One region of the Bacillus sp. KNSH39 genome, then DNA from elsewhere that is predicted to be linked to it. Evidence: a T-box and tRNA genes for the amino acid it is inferred to sense, from the RefSeq annotation. Region 1 holds a T-box; the other regions hold tRNA genes.
What was found. The T-box of region 1 lies ahead of thrS (threonine--tRNA ligase). A T-box ahead of a tRNA ligase gene usually reads a tRNA of that ligase, here a tRNA-Thr.
Positions count from the first base shown of each region.

Region 2: it has a tRNA-Thr gene. The T-box ahead of thrS (threonine--tRNA ligase) is inferred to sense a tRNA for this amino acid. The anticodon was not compared.
Region 3: it has a tRNA-Thr gene. The T-box ahead of thrS (threonine--tRNA ligase) is inferred to sense a tRNA for this amino acid. The anticodon was not compared.
Region 4: it has a tRNA-Thr gene. The T-box ahead of thrS (threonine--tRNA ligase) is inferred to sense a tRNA for this amino acid. The anticodon was not compared.

Region 1 covers NZ_JBQXYO010000001.1:721,754-724,659, reverse strand. Annotated here, with positions in the region: gene thrS (threonine--tRNA ligase) at 1-1,341, opposite strand, end outside; T-box leader at 1,386-1,607, opposite strand; T-box leader at 1,644-1,867, opposite strand; gene rluF (23S rRNA pseudouridine(2604) synthase RluF) at 1,989-2,696, opposite strand; gene ACUL40_RS03660 (YdbC family protein) at 2,883-2,906, opposite strand, start outside.
Region 2 covers NZ_JBQXYO010000001.1:3,256,901-3,259,806, reverse strand. Annotated here, with positions in the region: rRNA gene ACUL40_RS16775 (23S ribosomal RNA) at 1-40, shown strand, start outside; rRNA gene rrf (5S ribosomal RNA) at 142-257, shown strand; tRNA gene ACUL40_RS16765 (tRNA-Val) at 262-337, shown strand; tRNA gene ACUL40_RS16760 (tRNA-Thr) at 342-417, shown strand; tRNA gene ACUL40_RS16755 (tRNA-His) at 427-502, shown strand; tRNA gene ACUL40_RS16750 (tRNA-Leu) at 525-605, shown strand; tRNA gene ACUL40_RS16745 (tRNA-Gly) at 635-709, shown strand; tRNA gene ACUL40_RS16740 (tRNA-Leu) at 726-814, shown strand; tRNA gene ACUL40_RS16735 (tRNA-Arg) at 818-891, shown strand; tRNA gene ACUL40_RS16730 (tRNA-Pro) at 902-975, shown strand; tRNA gene ACUL40_RS16725 (tRNA-Ala) at 992-1,064, shown strand; tRNA gene ACUL40_RS16720 (tRNA-Met) at 1,085-1,161, shown strand; tRNA gene ACUL40_RS16715 (tRNA-Ile) at 1,166-1,242, shown strand; tRNA gene ACUL40_RS16710 (tRNA-Ser) at 1,260-1,352, shown strand; tRNA gene ACUL40_RS16705 (tRNA-Met) at 1,380-1,456, shown strand; tRNA gene ACUL40_RS16700 (tRNA-Asp) at 1,460-1,535, shown strand; tRNA gene ACUL40_RS16695 (tRNA-Phe) at 1,548-1,623, shown strand; tRNA gene ACUL40_RS16690 (tRNA-Thr) at 1,638-1,713, shown strand; tRNA gene ACUL40_RS16685 (tRNA-Lys) at 1,724-1,799, shown strand; tRNA gene ACUL40_RS16680 (tRNA-Gly) at 1,813-1,883, shown strand; tRNA gene ACUL40_RS16675 (tRNA-Ile) at 1,894-1,970, shown strand; tRNA gene ACUL40_RS16670 (tRNA-Asn) at 1,978-2,052, shown strand; tRNA gene ACUL40_RS16665 (tRNA-Ser) at 2,060-2,150, shown strand; tRNA gene ACUL40_RS16660 (tRNA-Glu) at 2,156-2,227, shown strand.
Region 3 covers NZ_JBQXYO010000001.1:4,013,273-4,016,178, reverse strand. Annotated here, with positions in the region: gene ACUL40_RS20615 (glycerate kinase) at 1-767, opposite strand, end outside; tRNA gene ACUL40_RS20610 (tRNA-Ala) at 885-957, opposite strand; tRNA gene ACUL40_RS20605 (tRNA-Gly) at 968-1,039, opposite strand; tRNA gene ACUL40_RS20600 (tRNA-Lys) at 1,048-1,120, opposite strand; tRNA gene ACUL40_RS20595 (tRNA-Gln) at 1,126-1,200, opposite strand; tRNA gene ACUL40_RS20590 (tRNA-Tyr) at 1,266-1,349, opposite strand; tRNA gene ACUL40_RS20585 (tRNA-Val) at 1,367-1,442, opposite strand; tRNA gene ACUL40_RS20580 (tRNA-Glu) at 1,448-1,522, opposite strand; tRNA gene ACUL40_RS20575 (tRNA-Thr) at 1,547-1,619, opposite strand; tRNA gene ACUL40_RS20570 (tRNA-Asn) at 1,624-1,698, opposite strand; rRNA gene rrf (5S ribosomal RNA) at 1,708-1,823, opposite strand; rRNA gene ACUL40_RS20560 (23S ribosomal RNA) at 1,915-2,906, opposite strand, start outside.
Region 4 covers NZ_JBQXYO010000001.1:4,392,709-4,395,614, reverse strand. Annotated here, with positions in the region: gene ACUL40_RS22515 (YebC/PmpR family DNA-binding transcriptional regulator) at 1-275, opposite strand, end outside; gene ACUL40_RS22510 (DUF3884 family protein) at 627-947, shown strand; tRNA gene ACUL40_RS22505 (tRNA-Leu) at 1,158-1,239, opposite strand; tRNA gene ACUL40_RS22500 (tRNA-Cys) at 1,250-1,320, opposite strand; tRNA gene ACUL40_RS22495 (tRNA-Gly) at 1,335-1,409, opposite strand; tRNA gene ACUL40_RS22490 (tRNA-Gln) at 1,415-1,489, opposite strand; tRNA gene ACUL40_RS22485 (tRNA-His) at 1,553-1,628, opposite strand; tRNA gene ACUL40_RS22480 (tRNA-Trp) at 1,648-1,721, opposite strand; tRNA gene ACUL40_RS22475 (tRNA-Tyr) at 1,729-1,812, opposite strand; tRNA gene ACUL40_RS22470 (tRNA-Thr) at 1,823-1,898, opposite strand; tRNA gene ACUL40_RS22465 (tRNA-Phe) at 1,917-1,992, opposite strand; tRNA gene ACUL40_RS22460 (tRNA-Asp) at 2,002-2,077, opposite strand; tRNA gene ACUL40_RS22455 (tRNA-Met) at 2,081-2,157, opposite strand; tRNA gene ACUL40_RS22450 (tRNA-Val) at 2,184-2,259, opposite strand; tRNA gene ACUL40_RS22445 (tRNA-Glu) at 2,264-2,338, opposite strand; tRNA gene ACUL40_RS22440 (tRNA-Ser) at 2,356-2,447, opposite strand; tRNA gene ACUL40_RS22435 (tRNA-Asn) at 2,450-2,524, opposite strand; rRNA gene rrf (5S ribosomal RNA) at 2,533-2,648, opposite strand; rRNA gene ACUL40_RS22425 (23S ribosomal RNA) at 2,749-2,906, opposite strand, start outside.

The DNA.
Region 1 (2,906 bases):
TAATACATTTTCTAATGCTGCTTCTGCTTGCTCCCATAATTTATCATCACCCATTGAGTCTTCTGGACGAGTAGAAAGCTCTACTTCATATTCGAATCCAAAAGTTTTATATACGTAATCAATTTGCGCCATTACGGATTTGATTTCATTTTCAATTTGTTTTGGAGTTACAAATAAATGTGCATCATCTTGGCAGAAAGTACGTACTCTTAATAATCCGTTTAACGCACCACTAAATTCATGGCGATGTACTTGACCGAATTCACACATACGAATCGGTAATTCACGATAAGAATGCAATTTATTTTTAAACATAAGCATGTGCCCTGGACAGTTCATCGGTTTTAATGCAAAACTTTTATTATCTACTTCAGAGAAATACATATTATCTTTATAATGTCCCCAGTGCCCTGATCTCTCCCATACTTCTTGGTTCATCATGAACGGAGTGCGTACTTCTTGATAATTGTACTCTTTTTGAATTTCTCTTAAAAATGCTTCCAATTCGTTACGAATCATTTGTCCTTTCGGTAAATAAAACGGCATTCCCGGAGCCTCTTCAGAAAACATAAATAACTCAAGCTCATTGCCTAACTTACGATGATTTCTTTTTGTTGCTTCTTCAACGAAATGTAAATACTCTTCTAATTCTTTTTGAGAAGAGAATGCAACACCATATATGCGCTGAAGCACTTGGTTATTACTATCACCTCGCCAATATGCACCGGAAACGTGAGTTAATTGAAATGATTTCAAATAACCTGTTGATGGTAAATGTGGCCCTCTACATAAATCTACAAATTCACCTTGTTTATATAGTGTTACACTTTCCCCACTAGGAATTGCTTCTAAAAGTTCTAATTTCAAGCGATCGTTCATTTCTTGAAACAGTTTTGCTGCTTCTTCTCGAGAAACCTCAACTCGTTCTATCTTTATATTTTCATTTATAATCTTTTTCATTTCTTTTTCGATTTTTCGTAAATCTTCTACGTTTACACTACTTGGAAGATCCATATCATAATAAAATCCATTTTCAATAACAGGCCCCACCCCAAGATTTATATCACCATACATTCTTTTTACAGCTTGCGCTAAAATATGTGCCGCAGAGTGTCTTGTAATTTCTACACCTTCATTTGAATCTATAGTAATGATTTCTACCTCCGCATTTTCTTCAATCTTTCGGCGTAAATCATATAACCCATCATTCACTTTCCCCGCGACTGCTTTCTTTTTCAAACTACTGCTAATGGATCCCGCAATTTCTTCTAAAGTAATTCCTTTTACAAATTCTTTCACGCTACCATCTGGAAATTTAATTTCAATCATTTGTTCTTTCATTTTTCATCTCTCCATTTCATAATAAAAAGCACACTCATCCCTAACATAGGGACGAGCGTGCTTTTACCCGTGGTTCCACCCAGATTCCCATCACAAAATGCAATGGCTTCTTTTACGGTAACGTCGTTTATACGGCACTAGATACTTAATTTCCCCAGTGCAGCTCTAAGGTGGTAAGTTATTTTTCTGCGTTAGGAAGTTCTCAGCTTTCCTTCCTTCTCTGTATAACCGGGTAAAATAACTCGTGTCCTTTTCTTCGCTTATTATGAAATTGAATGCAAAAAAGCATATTCATCCCTAAATATAGGGACGAATATGCTTATATCCGTGGTTCCACCCAGATTCCCATCACAAAAAACATAATGGCTTCTTTTGCGATAACGTCGCATACACGGCACTAGATACTTAATTTCCCTAGTGCAGCTCTAAGGTGGTAAGTTATTTTTCTGCGTTAGGAAGTTCTCAGCTTTCCTTCCTTCTCTGTATAACCGGGTAAAATAACTCGTGTCCTTTTCTTTGCTTTTTGTAAAACATCCATTTATTGTTATTTAATATATCTTATTCATTTTATTTTTGCAAGTGTTTAAAAAAATTATTTATTTAATTAAAAAAGTGAAACCAAATTTTTTTGGTTTCACTTCACAATTTTACCAATCTTGTGGTTCGTAATTTAAGTCTGCAAATAGACGTCTTTTCTCTTTCTTTGTTAAATCTCTCCACTGCCCAACCGGTAAATTATTCAATTCAATATTCATAATTCTCGTACGTTTTAACGTGTATACTTGATAACCTAAAGCTTCACACATACGGCGAATTTGACGATTTAGCCCTTGTGTTAAAATAATTTGGAACTCATATTTTGATAACTGTGTAACCTCACAAGGAAGCGTTTTTGTTCCTAAAATTTTAACACCCGCTGCCATTTTCTCTAAGAAATCAGGTGTAATTGGCTTATCTACTGAAACGATATATTCTTTCTCATGTTTGTTTTCAGCACGTAAAATCTCATTAACAATATCACCATCATTCGTTAATAAAATTAAACCGTCTGAGTCTTTATCAAGGCGTCCAATGTGACTAATTCGTAAAGGATGGTTCACTAAATCGATAATATTACCTTTTACAGCTTTTTCACTCGTACATGTAATACCTACTGGTTTATTTAAAGCGATATATACGTGATCTCGAGCAATTCGAAGCTGCTCTCCATTTACTCGTACATCATCACCTGGGTTCACTTGGTCACCAATTTTTGCAACCTTACCGTTAATAATTACTCTTCTCTCATTAATTAGTTTATCCGCTCCACGTCGAGACGCTTTTCCAGCTTCACTAATAAATTTATTGATACGCAAATTAGGCACATCCTTTTCTAAAAAAAATTTCAAGCTCACACTGCTTCTACCGTACAATACAAAAGGGTAAGCCTCCTATTATAACTTAAATATATTAACATGAAAGGGTATATAACGTCTTCTATTAATTACTTGTTTATAAGAAAATATCTTTATTATACATTCATTTATACACTTTTTCAGCGTTTAATATACAAGCCATTCTTCCTT
Region 2 (2,906 bases), 2.5 Mb from region 1:
GTGGAGCTGACGAATACTAATAGATCGAGGACTTAACCATATAATATGAAGCAATGTTATCTAGTTTTGAAAGAATATAAAAAACTTGTTGACTTTCGAAAGTAAATGAGTTATAATAATTCTTGTCTTAAATGAATACAGTCTGGTAATGATGGCAGAGAGGTCACACCCGTTCCCATACCGAACACGGAAGTTAAGCTCTCTAGCGCCGATGGTAGTTGGGACCTTGTCCCTGTGAGAGTAGGACGTTGCCAGGCAAATGGAGGATTAGCTCAGCTGGGAGAGCACCTGCCTTACAAGCAGGGGGTCGGCGGTTCGATCCCGTCATCCTCCACCATTTAGCCGACTTAGCTCAATTGGTAGAGCAACTGACTTGTAATCAGTAGGTTGGGGGTTCAAGTCCTCTAGTCGGCACCAGAAATCATGGCGGTTGTGGCGAAGTGGTTAACGCACCGGATTGTGGCTCCGGCATTCGTGGGTTCGATTCCCATCAGTCGCCCCATTTTTCTTAAATAAATTAATATGCGGGTGTGGCGGAATTGGCAGACGCACCAGACTTAGGATCTGGCGCCTTTGGCGTGGGGGTTCGACTCCCTTCACCCGCACTTTTAATTAAATAACTCATACATGTCTTGCGGAAGTAGTTCAGTGGTAGAATACAACCTTGCCAAGGTTGGGGTCGCGGGTTCGAATCCCGTCTTCCGCTCCAATTTTCAATATGACATGCCGGGGTGGCGGAACAGGCAGACGCACAGGACTTAAAATCCTGCGGTGGGTGACCACCGTGCGGGTTCGACCCCCGCCCTCGGCACCATATGCGCCCGTAGCTCAATTGGATAGAGCGTTTGACTACGGATCAAGAGGTTAGGGGTTCGACTCCTCTCGGGCGCGCTTTTATTAACGGGAAGTGGCTCAGCTTGGTAGAGCACCTGGTTTGGGACCAGGGGGTCGCAGGTTCAAATCCTGTCTTCCCGATATTCCTAAAAAACATGGGGCCTTAGCTCAGCTGGGAGAGCGCCTGCCTTGCACGCAGGAGGTCAGCGGTTCGATCCCGCTAGGCTCCACTTATATTAATATCATTTATGGCGGTGTAGCTCAGCTGGCTAGAGCGTACGGTTCATACCCGTGAGGTCGGGGGTTCGATCCCCTCCGCCGCTACCATAAAGGACCTTTAGCTCAGCTGGTTAGAGCAGACGGCTCATAACCGTCCGGTCGTAGGTTCGAGTCCTACAAGGTCCACCATTAGACGTATATATCTCGGAGGTATACCCAAGTTCGGCTGAAGGGATCGGTCTTGAAAACCGACAGGCGGCGAGAGTCGCGCGGGGGTTCGAATCCCTCTACCTCCTCCATTTTTTCTAAAGTAAATATTTTATCATCGCGGGGTGGAGCAGCACGGTAGCTCGTCGGGCTCATAACCCGAAGGTCGCAGGTTCAAATCCTGTCCCCGCAACCAAATGGTCCCGTGGTGTAGTGGTTAACATGCCTGCCTGTCACGCAGGAGATCGCCGGTTCGACCCCGGTCGGGACCGCCATTTTTACATAAAGGCTCGGTAGCTCAGTCGGTAGAGCAGAGGACTGAAAATCCTCGTGTCGGCGGTTCGATTCCGTCCCGAGCCACCATTTTGAAAACGCAAGCCGACTTAGCTCAATTGGTAGAGCAACTGACTTGTAATCAGTAGGTTGGGGGTTCAAGTCCTCTAGTCGGCACCACTTTCAAAATGAGCCATTAGCTCAGTTGGTAGAGCATCTGACTTTTAATCAGAGGGTCGAAGGTTCGAGTCCTTCATGGCTCACCATTTACAATTTAATGCGGGTGTAGTTTAGTGGTAAAACAAGAGCCTTCCAAGCTCTGGTCGAGAGTTCGATTCTCTTCACCCGCTTTTCAATTATGGGCCTATAGCTCAGCTGGTTAGAGCGCACGCCTGATAAGCGTGAGGTCGATGGTTCGAGTCCATTTAGGCCCACCATAATTGTTCCGCAGTAGCTCAGTGGTAGAGCTATCGGCTGTTAACCGATCGGTCGTAGGTTCGAGTCCTACCTGCGGAGCCATATTTATAGAGAAGTACCCAAGTGGCTCAAGGGGCTCCCCTGCTAAGGGAGTAGATCGCGAACGCGGTGCGAGGGTTCGAATCCCTTCTTCTCTGCCAGAACTGGCCCGTTGGTCAAGTGGTTAAGACACCGCCCTTTCACGGCGGTAACACGGGTTCGAATCCCGTACGGGTCATACTAAAAGAGATAGCATAATCTGCTATCTCTTTTTTGTTGTATAAAAATGGACTTTGGATAGTCTGCTTTTTTATGCAATAGAAGAAATATGAAGTATTCGCTGTTGCAGTTGGGTACATAGAGAGCGGTAAATACAATCATGTTAATTATTTGGACCTGTATGAATATGAAGGAATTAACTTCAACTTGAACTTTTACCCCAGCTGTATGGCTGTAGCCTCCTACACTTGGAGAAACCGATGAAAATGCATCTGGGAGCTACTGTGGAAAATAAATAATATATAGAAGAAGCTGCTTTCTCTCAATAGCTGTGATCTACTGAAGACAGCTTTTTTATGTTGTCAGTATTGTCGAGTTTTGTCGGTAAGTCGATATATTGCAAAAATCGCTGATATAATTTGAGTTACGATCGATAAATTTTAATAATCGCTGATATATTTGGAGTTACGGTCGATATATTCTAAAAATCGCTGGTATAATTTCACTTACCGACAAAAACCACAAGAAAATCCCTTTCACAATCTAAAGAAAACGCCTCCATTGAAATGGATTCCACACCTATTCCAATAACTTTACACTCTATGTGAAAAAGTTCACAAATAGGTCATAATTTGTGAAGTAATTCACAATAATACGTGCTACAATATGAATGTAAAGAAGTTAAACAACATTAAATT
Region 3 (2,906 bases), 3.3 Mb from region 1:
GCCGCTCCCATTCCTCCCGCTGCCCCTGCACCAGGTATTTCAGATACATCAAAAGATACATATCGTTTAAGCATATTCGCATAATGTTGTAAATTCTCATCTAGCTCTTTCATCATCTCGATATTTGCACCCTTTTGTCTCCCAAATACGAAAGATGCTCCCTGCATTCCGACTAATGGATTATCCACATCACATGCCGCTTCTATCTTTACCCCCTTTAAGCGTGGGTCCATTCGTGAAAAATCAATAGTAACAATCGAGTGTAATGTGCCTCCAGATGGATCTATTACTTCACCCTTACCATTTATAAACCTTACTCCTAAAGCCTCTAACATACCTGCCCCGCCATCATTTGTAGCACTTCCTCCAAGTCCTAAAATTATGTACTCCACTCCTTGATCTAGCGCATGTAATATAAGTTCTCCTGTTCCTTTTGTCGTTGTAATAAGTGGGTTGCGCTTTTCAACTGGAACGTGCTGTAATCCTGATGCTGCTGCCATTTCAATAAACGCTGTCTTTTTATCTTTAGAAATGCCATAAAAAGCTTGTATACCTTCTCTAAGCGGTCCTGTCACACTAATTGATATAATTCTCCCCCCTGTAGCATCAACAAGTGATTCAACCGTCCCTTCTCCTCCATCTCCAATTGGTATTTTCACATACTCTGCATTAGGAAAAATTGCTCTAAAACCTCTTTCAATAGCTCCACATACTTCTATAGCTTTTAGGCTTTCTTTATATGAATCAGATGCAATAACAACTTTCACAATTATCTCCCCATCCCTTATTTTTACGTTTTCTTCATTTTAAACGACAAGTATAAAAGTTGTCTTTTTAAACACAAAAAAAGCTTACATCGTATGATGTAAGCTTTTTTATTTAGATGGAGCCTAGCGGGATCGAACCGCTGACCTCCTGCGTGCAAGGCAGGCGCTCTCCCAGCTGAGCTAAGGCCCCTTATTAATTAAGCGGAAGACGGGATTCGAACCCGCGACCCCAACCTTGGCAAGGTTGTATTCTACCACTGAACTACTTCCGCAAAAATGATGAGCCATGAAGGACTCGAACCTTCGACCCTCTGATTAAAAGTCAGATGCTCTACCAACTGAGCTAATGGCTCGTAAATGGCTGGGCTAGCTGGATTCGAACCAGCGCATGACGGAGTCAAAGTCCGTTGCCTTACCGCTTGGCTATAGCCCATTAATATTTACTAGTATGGTTATCTTTTCAAAAAAATAAACCCTCTCAGGTTATTTTAAAGAAAATGGTGGAGGGGGGCAGATTCGAACTGCCGAACCCGAAGGAGCGGATTTACAGTCCGCCGCGTTTAGCCACTTCGCTACCCCTCCGACATTTTAAATATATATGGTGGAGGATGACGGGATCGAACCGCCGACCCCCTGCTTGTAAGGCAGGTGCTCTCCCAGCTGAGCTAATCCTCCAAAAGTGGTGACCCGTACGGGATTCGAACCCGTGTTACCGCCGTGAAAGGGCGGTGTCTTAACCACTTGACCAACGGGCCAAAAAAGTTTTAAACCTATTCCCAAGCTTCCAACCGGGCTTGAACCGGTGACCTCTTCCTTACCATGGAAGTGCTCTACCAGCTGAGCTATGGAAGCATAATGGCTCCGCAGGTAGGACTCGAACCTACGACCGATCGGTTAACAGCCGATAGCTCTACCACTGAGCTACTGCGGAATAATATTAGCCTGGCAACGTCCTACTCTCACAGGGACAAGGTCCCAACTACCATCGGCGCTAGAGAGCTTAACTTCCGTGTTCGGTATGGGAACGGGTGTGACCTCTCTGCCATCATTACCAGACTTTTACCATTATAAACATTTCTTTCGAAATGTCAAGAAGAAATTTTAATATATATTCCTTCAAAACTAGATAACATTTGCTACATATTATATGGTTAAGTCCTCGATCTATTAGTATTCGTCAGCTCCACATGTCACCATGCTTCCACCTCGAACCTATCAACCTGATCATCTTTCAGGGATCTTACTAGCTTACGCTATGGGAAATCTCATCTTGAGGGGGGCTTCATGCTTAGATGCTTTCAGCACTTATCCCTTCCGCACATAGCTACCCAGCTATGCCCTTGGCAGAACAACTGGTACACCAGCGGTGCGTCCATCCCGGTCCTCTCGTACTAAGGACAGCTCCTCTCAAATTTCCTACGCCCACGACGGATAGGGACCGAACTGTCTCACGACGTTCTGAACCCAGCTCGCGTACCGCTTTAATGGGCGAACAGCCCAACCCTTGGGACCGACTACAGCCCCAGGATGCGATGAGCCGACATCGAGGTGCCAAACCTCCCCGTCGATGTGGACTCTTGGGGGAGATAAGCCTGTTATCCCCGGGGTAGCTTTTATCCGTTGAGCGATGGCCCTTCCATGCGGAACCACCGGATCACTAAGCCCGACTTTCGTCCCTGCTCGACTTGTAGGTCTCGCAGTCAAGCTCCCTTATGCCTTTGCACTCTACGAATGATTTCCAACCATTCTGAGGGAACCTTTGGGCGCCTCCGTTACACTTTAGGAGGCGACCGCCCCAGTCAAACTGCCCACCTGACACTGTCTCCCGGGTCGATAAGACCCGTAGGTTAGAATTTCAATACAGTCAGGGCGGTATCCCACCAGCGCCTCCACCGAAGCTAGCGCTCCGGTTTCAATGGCTCCCGCCTATCCTGTACAAACTGTACCAAAATTCAATATCAGGCTACAGTAAAGCTCCACGGGGTCTTTCCGTCCTGTCGCGGGTAACCTGCATCTTCACAGGTACTATAATTTCACCGAGTCTCTGGTTGAGACAGTGCCCAAATCGTTACACCTTTCGTGCGGGTCGGAACTTACCCGACAAGGAATTTCGCTACCTTAGGACCGTTATAGTTACGG
Region 4 (2,906 bases), 3.7 Mb from region 1:
GCTCCATTTGGTCCGAATCCTTCATAACGAAGCTCGTCATAATTTTCTTCTGAACCGCCTTTTGCTTTTTCAACTGCACGATCAATAATTGTTCTTGGAACATTGTATGTTTTCGCACGCTCTAATACAACTCTTAGTGCTTGGTTTGATTCTGGATCTGGCTCGCCTTGTTTTGCTGCCACATAAATTTCACGCCCAAATTTCGCGTATATACGGCTTGTATTTGCATCTTTTGATGCTTTTTTGTCTTTAATATTGTTCCATTTACGGCCCATACTTTCCACTCTCTTTCCCGTTTTAAATCTACATAAAAATATTAATATGAAATATAATGTGTGTTCAACACATTTTTAAAAGAAATATAAAAAGTTCATTTTTGATTCATATTACAGACATAATATAAATCACTATCATTTTGTTCTTTCGACAAGTTATATTATACATGAATTCCTACGTTTATTACGAATTTTAGAAGCACATAGTATAATTTAACAAAAAGACTCTAACATTTCTGTTACAGTCTTTTTATATTGCCAATAAACATTTCCATATTATTCCCATAATTGTTTTCTATTGTTGTACAATAAAAATAGGAAAAAATTTGAAGAAAAGATGGAGGGTGAATTATGACACATTCCAAAGACAAAAAATCACATGCTTTTAAAGGAATAGGAGAGAAGTTAAACCCAACTATCTATCAAGTGAGATTCATGAAATTAGATGAACCAATTCGATTTGAGTCGTTTCCTGAATTAAAGGAATTAGGAGACTGGTTGAGTACTTCAACGCACATGTGGTCATGCCACTCAACTATGTACAAATACAACAGAGAAGAGTTTGAAAAGAAGTTCTTAGAAATTACGAAATTAACAGCTGATCATGTACTAATATCTACTGGTGGCGTCGGATTTAACTTCATGTCACCAGGTTGGAGAAATTCTCTATAAAATAATGAAATTATATAAAGGGATAAAAATTTATCCCTTTATTGTTTTGTAGCTTTCCCCAACTGTATCGCATGTACTAAATGAATAAGTTTACCTTAATCATTTATAACCATTTCACCAACACACCATTTTTGCTTATTTTATAGTATGATGAAAACATAAAAAGACTCTACACATTTGGTGTAGAGTCTTTTATTACGCCGTTCATGATACCGATGGTCGGGGTCGAACCGACACTCCCGAAGGAACACGATTTTGAGTCGTGCGCGTCTGCCAATTCCGCCACATCGGCACAAAAGAAAAGGCGGCAACCGGATTTGAACCGGTGATAAAGGTTTTGCAGACCTCTGCCTTACCACTTGGCTATGCCGCCATATTAAATTTTATTGGAGCGGAAGACGGGATTCGAACCCGCGACCCCAACCTTGGCAAGGTTGTATTCTACCACTGAACTACTTCCGCAAAAATGGCTGGGCTAGCTGGATTCGAACCAGCGCATGACGGAGTCAAAGTCCGTTGCCTTACCGCTTGGCTATAGCCCATCGAATTCTTACTTAATTATATGTAAGTATCCATTAGATTATTTGTAATTTTTAAAATAAAAATGGGGCGACTGATGGGAATCGAACCCACGAATGCCGGAGCCACAATCCGGTGCGTTAACCACTTCGCCACAACCGCCATGTTGTGTAAATATATTTGGCAGGGGCAGTAGGAATCGAACCCACACTGGAGGTTTTGGAGACCTCAGTTCTACCTTTAAACTATGCCCCTATGTAAATGGTGGAGGGGGGCAGATTCGAACTGCCGAACCCGAAGGAGCGGATTTACAGTCCGCCGCGTTTAGCCACTTCGCTACCCCTCCGAAACTTACATGGTGCCGGCTAGAGGACTTGAACCCCCAACCTACTGATTACAAGTCAGTTGCTCTACCAATTGAGCTAAGCCGGCGTATTTTATTAAAATAAATGGTGGCTCGGGACGGAATCGAACCGCCGACACGAGGATTTTCAGTCCTCTGCTCTACCGACTGAGCTACCGAGCCTTATTAAAATGGCGGTCCCGACCGGGGTCGAACCGGCGATCTCCTGCGTGACAGGCAGGCATGTTAACCACTACACCACGGGACCATTTGGTTGCGGGGACAGGATTTGAACCTGCGACCTTCGGGTTATGAGCCCGACGAGCTACCGTGCTGCTCCACCCCGCGATAATACTATTCATATAAAATTTATATGGTGGAGGATGACGGGATCGAACCGCCGACCCCCTGCTTGTAAGGCAGGTGCTCTCCCAGCTGAGCTAATCCTCCAAAGTGGTGACCCGTACGGGATTCGAACCCGTGTTACCGCCGTGAAAGGGCGGTGTCTTAACCACTTGACCAACGGGCCAAATATTATAAATCCTATGGCGGAGAGCAAGGGATTCGAACCCTTGATACGCTTGTGACGTATACACGATTTCCAATCGTGCTCCTTCGGCCAACTCGGACAGCTCTCCAATGGCTCCGCAGGTAGGAATCGAACCTACGACCGATCGGTTAACAGCCGATAGCTCTACCGCTGAGCTACTGCGGAATAATATTGCCTGGCAACGTCCTACTCTCACAGGGACAAGGTCCCAACTACCATCGGCGCTAGAGAGCTTAACTTCCGTGTTCGGTATGGGAACGGGTGTGACCTCTCTGCCATCATTACCAGACATTATTCTTTTGAGACAATCATTATTATAACTTATTTACTTTAAAAGTCAACAAGTTTTTTATGTTCTCTCAAAACTAGATAACATTGCTACATATTATATGGTTAAGTCCTCGATCTATTAGTATTCGTCAGCTCCACATGTCACCATGCTTCCACCTCGAACCTATCAACCTGATCATCTTTCAGGGATCTTACTAGCTTACGCTATGGGAAATCTCATCTTGAGGGGGGCTTCATGCTTAGATGCTTTCAGCAC